DNA from 3 places in the Sphingopyxis sp. MG genome. Region 1 is predicted to be linked to each of the others. Evidence: predicted binding sites of a transcription regulator. Region 1 holds the regulator's gene; each other region holds the start of a gene.
The links. The regulator LexA, encoded in region 1, represses DNA repair genes until DNA is damaged. The targets are predictions, from matches to a motif close to GTTCCNCNCTTGTTCT.

Region 1 (4,531 bases):
CAGGCGGATGACGTGCGGCGCGGCGGGATCGCCGTCGTCGCGGTCGCGCCATGGGCTGCGGACGCGGAAGGGGACGCGCTTCTCCTGCGCCTCGGCGCGCATCGCGGCCAGCTCGTCCTGCGTCAGATAGCAGCGATAGGCCGCGCCCTTCGCGAGCAGTTCCTGCGCGACCTCTGCATGGCGGCCGGCGCGCGCGAACTGGAAGACGGCGTCGCCGTCCCAGTCGAGGTCGAGCCAGCGCATCCCGTCGAGGATCGCGTCGATCGCGGCCTCGGTCGACCGCGCGCGGTCGGTGTCTTCGATGCGGAGCAGGAACTTGCCGCCATGGTGCCGCGCGAACAGCCAGTTGAACAGCGCGGTGCGCGCGCCGCCGATATGGAGGAAGCCGGTCGGGGAGGGCGCGAAGCGCGTCACCACGTCGGTGCCGGTCGCTTCGGCGGGATCGGTCTTGTTTTCGGTTGCCACTCTGGCCTCTTTCACTCACCTTGCGGCCCCGGGCGGGGACCGGGGACGATGTCGGGGCAGCCCCTAGCATGGCGACAAGGAGGCTTCAAACGCCCATTGGGGAAAGCGCGGCCGCCGCGTTGCGGCGCGCCTTCGCGTGGCTGGAGGACCGGCTCGACCGCGAGCGCGAGCGGTTGGGACTGTGGCTGCCGGTCGCGCTGTCGGCGGGGATCGGCTTGTGGTTCGCGGCGCCGGCGCGCGCGCAGTGGATCGGAACGCTGTTCCTTCTCGGCGGGGGCGTCTGCGGCGGCTTGCTGATCGGCTGGCAGCGGCGGACCGGGCGCAGCCTTGCGATCGCCTGCGCCACGATGGCTGCGGGGCTGCTGCTGATCTGGGCGCGCGCCGCGTGGGTCGCGGCGCCGGTGCTCGCCTATCCGGCTACGACCGAATTTTCGGCGGTGGTCGAAAGCGTCGAACCGCTGCCGGCGCGCGGCACGGTGCGGATGATCGTGCGGCCGCACGGGCGCGCCGACCTGCCGCCGCGGGTCCGGCTGACGCTGAGCGGCGAGCGCGCGGCGGGGATCGCGCCCGGCGAGTCGATCGGCCTGCGCGCGCGGCTGATGCCGCCGCCGGCGGCCAACCTGCCCGGCGGCTACGACTTCGCCCAGCGCGCCTGGTTCGACGGCATCGGTGCGGTCGGGACGGTGCTGGGAGAGGTCGCGCGCGCGCCCGGAGCGGGCGAGCGACGCCAGCCGCTGCGCGCGCGGCTCAGCGCACATATCCACACCGCGGTGCCGGGATCGCCCGGCGGTGTCGCCGCGGCGCTCGTCACCGGCGACCGTGGCGCGATCGCCGAGACGGATGACGAGGCGATGCGCCGCAGCGGGCTTGCGCACCTGCTGTCGATCAGCGGCCTGCACGTGACCGCGGTGATCGGTTTCGTGATGCTGCTCGCGATGCGGCTGCTCGGGCTGAGCCGGCGCCTCGCGCTGGCGGGGCATGTGTTGCCGCTGGCCGCCGCCGCGGCGGCGCTGGCCGGGGCGGGCTATACCTGGCTTGCCGGAGCGGAAGTGCCGACGCTGCGTTCGTTGATCGCGGCGCTGCTCGTGCTCGCCGCCTTCCTGATGGGGCGCGAGGCGATCACGCTGCGCCTCGTCGCGGCGGGTGCGCTGCTCGTGCTGCTGTGGCGCCCCGAAGCACTCGCCGGACCCAGCTTCCAGCTCAGCTTCGCCGCGGTGACGGCGATCATCGCATTGCACGAAAGCCGCTGGATGCGCACGTTCCTGGCGCGGCGCGACGAAGGCACGGCGCTTCGTCTGCTGCGCGCCGCGGCGGGATTGCTACTGACGGGGCTGGTCGTCGAGGTCGCGCTGGCGCCGATCGCGCTGTTCCATTTCCACAAGGCGGGGCTTTACGGCGCGCTCGCCAATATCGTCGCGATCCCGCTGACGACCTTCGTCATCATGCCGATGGAGGCGCTGGCGCTGCTGTTCGACGGCGTCGGGCTCGGCGCGCCCTTCTGGTGGGTCGCCGAACAGGCGCTGCGGTTGCTGATCGCGCTCGCCCACCGGGTCGCTTCGGCGCCGGGAGCCGTCGCGACGCTGCCCAGCTTTCCGCCGGGCGGTTTCGCGCTTGCGCTGTTCGGCGGCCTGTGGCTGCTGCTGTGGCAGACGCGCTGGCGGCTCGCCGGGGTGGCGCCGCTGCTGGCGGGGGCCGCCATCCTGCTCGCGCAGCCGCGTCCCGACCTGCTGATCTCCGGCGACGGACGCCACATCGCCGCGGCCGTTCCCGGCGGCGGCTATGCGCTGCTACGCGCGCGGGCGGGGGACTATATCCGCGATTCGATGGCCGAAGCGGCAGGGATCGACGTCCCCTTCACCGCGCTCGCCGATCTCGACCATGTCGAATGCAACGCCGATTTCTGCCGCTGGCGGCAGGGGCAGGGCGCGACACGGCGCATCATCCTCGCCGCGCGTGGCCGCGACCGCATCGATGGCCGCGCCATGGCCGCCGCCTGCGCCGCGGCCGACGTGGTGATCAGCGACCGCTGGCTGCCACGCGAATGCATCGGGCGCTGGCTGACGATCGACCGCGACAGTCTGGAAGCGAGCGGCGGTCTTGCGCTCTATCTGGGCGAGCGACCGCATGTCGCCACCGCGCTGCGCGCCGGCGACGCGCATCCGTGGCGGCGACCGCAACAGGTCAGTGGTAACGACGAAGCAATCCCGACAGGCGGCCCTGCACGATGACGCGCTCGGCCTCGTAGCGCTGCGGTTCATAGGCGCTGTTCGCGGGATCGAGCCGGATCATCGGCCCTTCGCGGCGGAAATATTTGAGCGTCGCATCCTGTCCGTCGACGAGCGCGACGACGATATCGCCTTCGCGCGCGGTGTTCGCCTTCTGGATCAGCGCATAGTCGCCGTCGAGAATCCCCGCTTCGACCATCGAATCGCCCGACACTTCGAGCGCATAATGCTCGCCCGCGCCAAGCAGCGCGGCGGGAACCGAAAGCTGGTTGTGATCCTCGAACGCCTCAATCGGCACGCCGGCGGCGATGCGGCCGTGCAGCGGGACCTCGATGATGTCGTTGGCGGCGATCGGCTTCAACGCCGGCGCCGGCTTGCGCAGCGGCACGACGGTGTCGCGCGCCGGCGCCTTCGCCGCCTCGGGCAGCTTGAGCACTTCCAGCGCGCGGGCGCGATTGGGCAGGCGGCGCAGGAAGCCCCGCTCCTCGAGTGCGCTGATCAGCCGGTGGATGCCCGATTTCGACTTGAGCCCGAGCGCATCCTTCATCTCCTCGAACGAAGGCGAAATTCCGCTCGCGTCGAGGCGCTGCTGGATGAAGTGGAGCAGTTCGTGCTGCTTCGCGGTCAACATCTCTCGGTCTCCATGCTGTCAATGGACATATAGAGAACGATAGTGGAACAGAGCGGAACTTGTCAAGCGATGACGGAGCGGCTTGAGCCGTGGACGCCGTCAGCCCTCCAGCAACGTCCGCGTCGCTACGGTTACGTCCGCCTGCCGCATCAGGCTTTCGCCGACCAGAAAGGCATGGACGCCGCTCCGGGCGAGGCGCTGGCAGTCGGCATGGGCGGCGATGCCGCTTTCGCCGACGAGCAACGTGCCCGGTGGAACGCGCTTCGCAAGCCGTTCGGTGACGGCAAGGTCGGTCTCGAAGGTACGAAGATCGCGGTTGTTGACGCCGATCAGGCGCGATCGGAGGTGGGTGAGTGCGCGGTCGAGCTCGGCCTCGTCGTGCACTTCGACCAGCACGTCCATGCCGCGTTCGAGGGCGGCCGCCTCGATCTCGCGCATCGGCCCGTCGTCGAGGGCGGCGACGATGATCAGGATCGCGTCGGCGCCGATCGAGCGCGCTTCGGCGACCTGCCACGGGTCGATCATGAAATCCTTGCGCAGCACCGGCAGGTTGCAGGCGGTGCGCGCGGCGATCAGAAATTCCTCATGCCCCTGGAACCACGGCGCGTCGGTGAGCACCGACAGGCACGCCGCGCCGCCGGCTTCATAAGCGCGCGCATGGTCCGCCGGATTGAAATCCTTGCGGATCAGGCCCTTGGAAGGCGAAGCTTTTTTGATTTCGGCGATCAGGCCGAAGCCGCCCGCCGCGATCTTCGCCTCGAGAGCCGCCGCGAAGCCACGCACCGCGCCCGCGTCGATCGCATCAAGCTGCGTCACCGATCGGCTCTTGCGGCGCTCGGCGACCTCTTCGGCCTTGGTGGCGAGGATTTCGGTCAATTTGTTCATATGGAATGCTTTTCCGGGCGCTGGGCGTCATTCATCGGTAGGCGATCCAGCAATCGAGCAGCGCGTTGGCAAGCCCCTTGTCGATCGCCTCGGCGGCTTCCTCGACCCCGTCGACGAGGCTGTCGACCGCGCCCGCGACGACAAGCGCCTCGGCGGCGTTGTAGAGCACCGCGTCGCGATAGGCGCCGTGCTCGCCCCGCAGCAGGTCGCGCAAGGCCCTGGCATTATAGCTGGCGTCGCCGCCGCGGATCGCAGCGATCGGATGCGAGGGCAGACCGGCGTCGGCCGCGGTGCTGCGCTGCATCTGCACGCCGTCGGGCGTCAC
Region 2 (4,531 bases), 190 kb from region 1:
GCGATCGACCTGTCGGGGCTTCAGCCGGCCGATGCGATCATGCAGCTTGCCGCCCATTCGGCGCGTGCGCGGATCATGACCGAGTCGATGGATGCTGCGCTGCGCAGCGAAGGCGACCCGACCGATCGCAACGCCGCCTTCGACCTCTATGACTGCATCAACGGGCCGAAGCCGCCCTATGCCCCCGATTTCGTCGCGGCCTATCGCGCGGCGCAGATCGGCCGCAACCAGCGGATTACGGCGTGGGTGCGCGAGACGCTAGACGCGCTGAAGCGGCGCGGTTCGGCCGATCAGGAACGATGCTTCGTGACCCACGGCACCATGGCGGACCCCCGGTGGCTCGACCCCACGCTCGACGCCAACGGGAGAGCTCCCGGAATCTGCTACCTCGGCGAACCGGAGGCCGTGAACAACGGCCCCATCGGGCTGGCGCGGTTCGCGACCCTGCGAAGCTGGCTTTCGCAATGGAGCATCGACGAATCGCGCGCGAACACGGAGCTTCAGGGGCCGCATGTCACGGTTCCCGCGCTGGTGATCGCCAATGCCGCCGACGACTGCTGCCCGCCTTCGCACACCGACACCATCTATCGCAGCCTCGGCGGTCCGAAGGAGCTGCACACCATCCCCGGTGCCAATCATTATTACATCGGCCAGCGGGAGCAGTTGGATGCCGCCATCACACTGATCATCGACTGGCTTCGGAAGGGCGGCCTGCTCGAAGGCCTGCCTGACGCCTCTGGAGGGGGGTGAGGGGGGGTAGCGCGCCGCTGCCCCCCCTCTTCCCTCCGCCGCGGGCGCGCCCGACGTTGCGTCGCGCACAACTGTATCTTAAACGACGGGCATTCGCGAAACGGGGCGCGAGGGGCGCTGATACCGCCAGCGCGGCCCGTGCGACTGATAGAGGTGGGACAATAGTCCATTGACCAGTATATCTGCAGACGGCGCAAAAGCCGAGACGAGCCCGCAGCGCGCACCCCAGCGGCGCAAGCGGCGGGAGCAGCAGCGCGCGATCGAGACCAAACAGGCCATCCTCGCAGCGGCGCTGCGCGAGTTCGCCGACAAGGGATTCGACGGCGCCAGCACGCGGGAGATCGCCGACAAGGCCGACGTCAACCACCGTTTGATCGGGCATCATTTCGGCAACAAGGAATTGCTGTGGGAAGCCACAGCCAAATATGTTTTCGGCGAATATGTCGCGCAGCAGCGAAAGCGATATCAGGGCCTGGACGGGGTCGATCAGCCCATCCTGCTGCGTCTGATGCTGCGCGAGTTCATCCTGTTCAGCGCCAAGGTTCCCCAACTCCACCGCTTCATGGTCCAGGCCAACGAAGGCGGGCAGAAGCGGCTGGAATGGCTGATCAAGAATCATCTCGCGCCCGGCATCGCCATGGACCTGATGATTTTGCGAAAGGCGCAGGAGGAAGGCATGCTTCGCAGCGGCGACCCGATGCACCTGCGCTATCTATTCATCGGAGCGGCCACGTCGGTGTTCACGCTGTCCGAAGAATATCAATTCATGTCAAAGCAGAATCCCTTCGATGAGGATTTCATCGAAAATCACATCGAAATGGTTCTGTCGCTTTTCCTGACGCCGAAAGACAACGCGCCCTAATCATCCTTAGGGGGATTTCCAGATCAGGTAGCCGACAGGTTCACAAAAACCTTGCGGAACCCCCCGTCGGGGGCCGGTAGACTACCAGCGCGAACAATGCGAAGGCGCCGAGAGGCGCATCAACGGCGGGCGGGCCGACCTACTTCAAGAGAAGAACTTGCAGGCCCAGAGGGCGTGGACCCGCCGCCGCCGGCCGGCCGGCCCGGAAAACGGGACCGGCCGAACGGGAGACGGATACGATCAGAGATCGTCGTCTTCCCCGTCGTCGGGACCGGTCATCATCTCTTCCGCCACGGCATCGGTGCGACCGCGGATCGCGCTTTCGAGCCGCTGCATCAGCTCGGGATTCTCGCTCAGGAAATTCTTCGCATTCTCGCGGCCCTGCCCGATTCGGATCGAATCATAGCTGAACCAGGCGCCCGATTTCTCGACCAGCCCGGCCTTGACGCCGAGGTCGAGGATCTCGCCGATCTTCGAAATGCCCTGACCGTACATGATGTCAAACTCGACCTGCTTGAACGGCGGCGCGACCTTGTTCTTGACCACCTTGACACGCGTCGTGTTGCCGACGATCTCGTCGCGGTCCTTGATCTGCCCGGTGCGGCGAATGTCGAGGCGGACCGAGGCATAGAATTTGAGTGCGTTGCCGCCGGTCGTCGTCTCGGGATTCCCGTACATCACGCCGATCTTCATGCGCAGCTGGTTAATGAAGATCACCATGCAGCGCGAACGGCTGATCGACCCGGTGAGCTTGCGCAGGCTCTGCGACATCAGCCGTGCCTGCAGGCCGACATGACTGTCGCCCATCTCGCCCTCAATCTCTGCGCGCGGAACGAGCGCCGCGACCGAATCGACGACGAGCACATCGATCGCGTTCGAACGCACCAGCGTGTCGACGATCTCGAGCGCTTGCTCACCGGTGTCGGGCTGCGACACGATCAGTTCGTCGATGTCGACGCCAAGCTTCTTCGCATAAACGGGATCGAGCGCATGTTCGGCGTCGACGAAGGCCGCGGTGCCGCCCATCTTCTGCGCCTCAGCGATGCAATGCAGCGCAAGCGTAGTCTTGCCCGAGCTTTCGGGGCCATAGATTTCGATGACGCGCCCGCGCGGCAGGCCGCCGACCCCCAGCGCGATGTCGAGCCCGAGCGAACCGGTCGAGATCGCCTCGACCTGCATCGCCTCCTTCGAGCCGAGCTTCATCACCGAGCCCTTGCCGAAGGCGCGGTCGATCTGCGCCAATGCGGCGTCGAGCGCCTTCTGTCTGTCTGGTCCGTTCACTGATTTCCCCGATTCGACGAGTGACAATTGTCCGGCCATTTGCCGTCCCTTTCCTGCTCTAGAGCGAGCGCAGAGGCATCGCAACGCTCTACCTTTGTGCCACATTTGTTCTATAGGAACAAGAGGGGAACAAAATAATTTGGTGAGCGGAAAGGCTACCCGGTGAAGAACGCGCTCAGGGCCGCCTCGATCTCCGCGAGGCGGAAGGGTTTGGTCACCATCGTCCGGTGCGCGTGCGCGGGCGGGATGATGTCGCCACCGCCGGTGGTGAAGGCAAAGGGAATCGCCCGCGCCGCCAGCGCATCGGCCACCGGCCATCCCTTGGTTTCGCCTAGGTTGATGTCGATCAGTGCCGCTGCAACCGGTTGCGCGTCGAGCACCGCAAACGCCTCCTCGATCGACGTCGCCTGCGCGGGCTCGGGAAAGCCGAGCGCTTCGAGCATGTCGACGAGCATCATGCCGATCAGCACGTCGTCCTCGACCAGCAGGACCAGCCGATCATCCATCATCGGACACCCGGTGCGCGGCATCGTCGAGCGCCGCCGAAACAGCTTCGGCAAGTTGCGCTACGGAAAAGGGCTTGGGCAGGAAGGCGACATGATCGATATCGATCGACTGGCGAAGTTGCTCCTCGGCATAGCCCGACATGAAGAGCACAGGCAGCGCCGGCCGCTTCGCACGCATCGCGCGGACCATCGTCGGACCGTCCATCGTCGGCATCACGACGTCGCTGATCACCAGATCAACCTTGTCCATGCCCGCGAACCGCTCGAGCCCCTCCTCGCCCTGCGACGCTGTGACGACGCTGTAGCCCGCGCGGGTCAACGCGCGTTCGGCGACGGCGCGGACCATGTCCTCGTCCTCGACCAGCAGGAGGGTGCCTGTGCCCCATTGGGACTTCTTTGCGCGGATCGGAGCAGCGGGAACGGCGGGGGCGCCGCTGCCGGGGACGGCGGGCGCGCCGCTGCCGGGGGCGGCGGGGGCGCCGGCGGCGGCGCGGTGGACGGGCAGGTAGATGGTGAAGCTCGTCCCCTCGCCGGGCCGGCTGTCGGCGAAGATGAAGCCCGCCGACTGCTTGATGATGCCATAGACCGTCGACAGGCCCAGCCCCGTCCCCTTGCCGACGTCTTTGGTGGTGAAGAAGGGTTCGAAGATCTTGGGCAGCACGTCGGCGGGAATGCCCGCGCCGGTATCGCTGACCTTGAGCGCGCTGTAATCGGCGGGCGGCATGAACTCGTTGCCCATCTGCCGCACCTCGGCCGCCGACACCGGATAGGTCTCGATCGTCAGCGTGCCGCCGCCGGGCATCATCGCATCGCGCGCGTTGACGGCGAGGTTGATGATCACCTGTTCGAGCTGGACCGGGTCGGCGCGCACCGCGCCGAGCCCGCGGCCATGATGGACCGCAAGCTGGACGGTATCGCCCATCAGCCGCCTGAGCAGGTGCGACACCTCCGAAATCACGTCGGGAAGCTGCAATATCTGGGGCCGCAGCGTCTGCTGGCGCGAGAAGGCGAGCAATTGCCGCGTCAGGCTGGCGGCGCGATTCGCGTTGCTGCGGATATGCTGAATGTCGTCATAGTCGCTGTCGCCCGGCGTGTGGCGCATCAGCATCAGGTCGCAGCTTCCGAGCACCGC
Region 3 (4,531 bases), 920 kb from region 1:
GCCGGTTCGCTGCCGCCGCGTTCAGGCTCGTGAGCCTTCCGTTCATTCACCGGCGGCCGATCCTCCTCTCGCAATCGGCAGGCTAGAGGAGTGTCGGGGCTTGCGTGCTCGGCGCCTTGCGGCTGAACCAGGGCACGTCGGTTCGCTCGACCTCCAGCCGGCCTGCCGGATATTGGGTGACGAGCTTCATCGCCTCTTCAGACGGGGCTTGCAGCCAGGCGTCATGGTCCGCGGCATGAAGAATGACGGGCATGCGGTCGTGAATGTGAAAAAGCTCCGCGGTCGCATCGACCATCACCATCGTATAGCAATCGCCCCACTCGTCGGTCGGACGCCATAGCCCGGCGCAGGCGGCGAGCGGCTGGTCGATGACGCTGAGCCAAGTTCGCGTCATTCGGCCCTTCTCGCCTTCGGCCTCTGCGAAGGCGCTGATCGGGATGAGGCAGCGCTGCGCGGGATTGGTGAACCAGCTGCGCCAGAAGGTCATGAGCTTGTCGTCGCGCGCATTATTGACGGGCTTCGGCTTGCTCGTCGGCTTCATATGCTTGAGCCGGACCGGGAAACCCCATGTCATCGATTGCAGCGCGCGCGTGCCCGCATCCTCGCGGACGACGAACCCCTGGCCGCCGGGATAGACTTCGCCGGGCTGGGCATTGGTGAGCGGGCGCCGCGCGCCGAACGCCGAGGCCACCTCGTCCACCGAGGCCTTAAGGGTCACGAGATTGCACATGGCGGCGAGTCCCCTTGGGCGGTGTCGGTCAGGCCGCGCCGAGCATTTCGTCGAAATTCTGCTGGATCGGCGGCATGATGCTGAAGCTATTCTTGGGGAAAGGCCGCAACATGTCCAGCGGCGGCCGCGCTCCCATCAGCCAGTCGAACCAGTCCTCGGGGCGGACCACGCCGACATGGCGATCCTTGTGCGGCGCCAGATCGTCATAGGCCGGGACGGTGAGCGCCGCGAAGCTCTCGGGCCACAGGCGGTGCGCCGGACGCCAGACCGCCGCGATGCAGAAGAAGGGCTCGTCGGTGATCAGGCTCGCGGCGTAAACCGTCTTGCCGCGCTTCACGAGCCCGAACTCATTGGCGAGCAGCAGACAGGGCCGATCGATGATCGCGGTCTCGGACTTCAGGAGCGGGATCTGGAATATATCGGCATCGCGCGAGGGCAGCCCCCACAGCATCTCCTTCTCGCGTTCGCGCTGGCCGTCCCATACCATCACGCGGTGGAGCTTGCCGATGCCGACCAGTGCGTCATCCGTCTCGATATCCATAAGGTCAGTCCTCAGGCGCGGAAGCGGCTGAGCGCGCGCTTCCATTCGCGTTCGTCGGGCATGGGCAGGGCGATGTCGTCGAGCCCCGGGTCGACGAGTTCGATCCGCACCGGGCGAACGCGCTTGCCCGTGCGCGCGCCGCACCGCACGCACCAGAATCGCTGACGCGCCTTGAAAAGATCGTCGTCCCACATCCTGCACTGGAAGCGCCACCAGATCCCATAAGGGTTGAAGGCCGCGCTGTGCCCGCAGCGGCACACCGGCTTGATCGCCCTGAACCAGGCCGCGGCCTCGAAGATGTGGGTCGCGCGGGGCTGTCCGTCCTTTGTCCAGCCGCCCACGTCACAGCGAGAGTCCGAGCTGGTCGGGGCTCGTCGGCTCCGCGCCGGCGCGCGCGCTTTCGACGATCGCGCGCGCGAGCTCGAACGCAGCCTCAACCCGGATATGGCTTGTCGGCGCGGTGATGCCGACGCGCGCCCATCCGGGGGCGGAAAGGATGGTCTCTGCGACTCGGGCGGTATCGATATTGTCCATGGCCTTATGAGAACATAGGGGGAACAATTTGGCAAGTGGTCTGCCGGAACAGCGCGGGCGGCCCGCGTGGCCCGCAGGGCCGGCGGGCGCCTGCCGGCGCTACCGCCCGTTTCCGCCCGGTCCGGGGCCCGCGGCCGCCCCCGTAGCGCGAGAAACCCGCGAGGGAGAGTTGGCTGGCCCCCCGGGCGGCGGACCGGGCGCGGCGAGAGAGGCTCGCTGCCGGACGCCCCAGGAGACGCTTGCCATGAAACTCTTGACCCCAAAGCTTGAGGCGCAGCTTCGCGCCAATCTGACGGCCCGGATCGACGCGGCCGCGCGCGGCCAGCGCGAACCCGACCCGCTGCCGGTCGTCCGCCTGTTCAGCCCCGTCGGTGCCGCGACCTGGCTCGCGACCGAAATCGATGCCGACGGCATCTTCTTCGGCCTCGCCGATCTCGGCTTCGGCTGCCCCGAACTCGGCAGCTTCGCGCTTTCCGAACTCGAAGCCGTCCGCCTCCCGTTCGGCCTTACCATCGAGCGCGATCTCCACTTCACGCCTCGCCACCCGCTCTCGGCCTATGCCGAAGCGGCGCGGCTGGCGGGGTCGATCGTCTTGGGCGAGCAAAGGCTCCGCCGCGCGGCCGAACGGCTTTCGGGGCGCGGCTGACGCGCCTCGCCGCCTGCGGGGGGCCGCTGTGCGGCCCCGGGAGGAAGAGGGGGGCTGGCGCCTTCGTGACGGGTCCAGGAGCCGGGAGAGTGTCTCGCGGCGGCCCGTCACGGAGAATGGCCATGGCCCGAACTGCTGCCAAAATCACCCTCAGCCCGTCGCGCGACATTCCGCTCGACCGGCTGGCCCTCTCGCAGTCGAACGTCCGGCGCATCAAGGCCGGCGTGTCGATCGAGAGCCTCGCCGACGACATCGCCAGGCGGGGACTGCTCCAGAGCCTCAGCGTCCGCCCGCTGCTCGACGCCGAGGGCCAGGAAACCGGCCGCTATGAAATACCGGCCGGGGGGCGCCGCTACCGCGCGCTCGAACTGCTGGCGAAGCGCAGGCGTCTCGCGAAGGATGCGCCGATCCCCTGTGTCGTCCGTGCACCGGGCGACGATATACTCGCCGAGGACGATAGCTTCGCCGAAAATGCCATGCGCGAGAGCCTGCATCCGCTCGACCAGTTTCGCGCGATGCAGGCGATGGTCGACAAGGGCGACGATGTCGAAGCGATCGCGGCGCATCATTTCACAACCCCGGCGGTCGTGCGCCAGCGGCTCAAGCTCGCCGCGGCGTCGCCGAAGCTCCACGCCATCTACGCCGACGACGGCATGACGCTCGACCAGCTGATGGCCTTCACCGTCGCCGACGATCATCAGCGCCAGGAAGAGGTCTGGGCGCAGCTCGATCACAGCTTCAACAAGAGCCCGGCCTTCATCCGCCAGAAACTGACCGAGGACAGCGTGCGCGTCACCGACAAGCGCGCGGCGTTTGTCGGCATCGACGTCTATGTCGGGGCCGGCGGGGCAGTGGTGCGCGACCTGTTCGAGGCCGATGGCGGCGGCTGGCTCACCGACCCGGCGCTGCTCGACCGGCTCGTCGATGAAAAGCTCAAGGCCGAAGGGACACGCATCCTCGCCGAGGGCTGGAAATGGGTGACGACCTCGGTCGATCTGCCGTGGGACGCGACGCGCGACCTGCGCGCGATCGACCGCGAGGAGGTCGCGATGAGCGACGATGAACAGGCGCGCGTCGCCGCGCTCGAGGCCGAAAGCGAGGCGCTTTGCGAACAATGGTCCGATGCGCCGGATGTGCCCGCCGAAGTGCACGCGCGGATCGATGCGATCGACACCGAACTCGGCGCGCTCGTCGACCGCCCGTTCGTCTTCGATCCCGCCGAGATGGAACGCGCCGGCGCCTTCGTCTCGATCGACCGCGACGGCTCGGTACGCGTCGAGCGTGGTTTCGTGCGGGCTGAGGACGAGCCGGAACAGGATATGCCCGATGGCGCGGCTTCACCGGGAGCGGAAGGGGGCGGCGATGAATCCGATCCGCGTGGCGGCGAGGAGGGCGATCACGGCACACCCGCCGCGGGCAGCGATGGCGAGGAGGAAGGTGAGGGGCTTCGTCCGCTTCCCGATCGCCTCGTGTCCGACCTCACCGCATGGCGCACGCTCGCGCTGCAGGATGCCTTTGCCAAGGATCCGGCAATCGCCTTCGCCGCGGTGCTCCACTCCCTCGTTCTCGGCTGCTTCTATGCGGGAACGCGGGAAAGCTGCGTGCAGGTCGCGGCGAACCGTGTCTATTTCAGCAACGCGCCGACGAACCTGCGCGACTCTGCGCCGGCGCAGGCGATCGATGCGCTTGCTGCGGCATGGAAGGAGCGGCTTCCGCAGTCGGACAAGGATCTGTGGGACTTTCTGTTCACGCTGGGCGGCGACGAGCAGGCCATGCTGTTCGCCCATTGCGCATCGCTCTGCGTCAACGCACAGGCCGAGATCGTTCCCAAATATGACAATGGCCGCATCTCGGCGCACGGCGTCGCGCGCCGGATCGCGCACAGCGATGTCCTCGCGCGTTCGGTCAGTCTCGATCTCGTTGCGGCGGGCTGGCGGCCGACGGTCGAGGGCTATTTCCGCTCGGTGACCAAGCCGCGGATCCTTGCCGATGTCGCCGAGGCGCGGGGGCCGCAATTTGCCGAGATGATCGACCATCTCAAGAAGGCCGACATGGCGCGCGAGGCCGAACGCCTTCTCGA

Region 2: a site for LexA is predicted at 3,009-3,024, ahead of recA (recombinase RecA). Genes of this name have one in related genera too.
Region 3: a site for LexA is predicted at 1,815-1,830, ahead of C3E99_RS13425 (DUF6771 family protein). Genes of this name have one in related genera too.

Annotation. Positions count from the first base shown of each region.
Region 1 covers NZ_CP026381.1:2,002,960-2,007,490, reverse strand. Annotated here, with positions in the region: gene gltX (glutamate--tRNA ligase) at 1-465, opposite strand, end outside; gene C3E99_RS09335 (ComEC/Rec2 family competence protein) at 585-2,693, shown strand; gene lexA (transcriptional repressor LexA) at 2,647-3,321, opposite strand; gene trpC (indole-3-glycerol phosphate synthase TrpC) at 3,421-4,206, opposite strand; gene trpD (anthranilate phosphoribosyltransferase) at 4,238-4,531, opposite strand, start outside.
Region 2 covers NZ_CP026381.1:2,192,119-2,196,649, forward strand. Annotated here, with positions in the region: gene C3E99_RS10060 (PhoPQ-activated protein PqaA family protein) at 1-750, shown strand, start outside; gene C3E99_RS10065 (TetR/AcrR family transcriptional regulator) at 920-1,612, shown strand; gene recA (recombinase RecA) at 1,853-2,932, opposite strand; gene C3E99_RS10075 (response regulator) at 3,049-3,402, opposite strand; gene C3E99_RS10080 (hybrid sensor histidine kinase/response regulator) at 3,392-4,531, opposite strand, start outside.
Region 3 covers NZ_CP026381.1:2,926,308-2,930,838, reverse strand. Annotated here, with positions in the region: gene C3E99_RS13440 (SOS response-associated peptidase) at 83-730, opposite strand; gene C3E99_RS13435 (hypothetical protein) at 759-1,271, opposite strand; gene C3E99_RS13430 (hypothetical protein) at 1,283-1,612, opposite strand; gene C3E99_RS13425 (DUF6771 family protein) at 1,614-1,805, opposite strand; gene C3E99_RS13420 (DUF2958 domain-containing protein) at 2,050-2,451, shown strand; gene C3E99_RS13415 (ParB/RepB/Spo0J family partition protein) at 2,574-4,531, shown strand, end outside.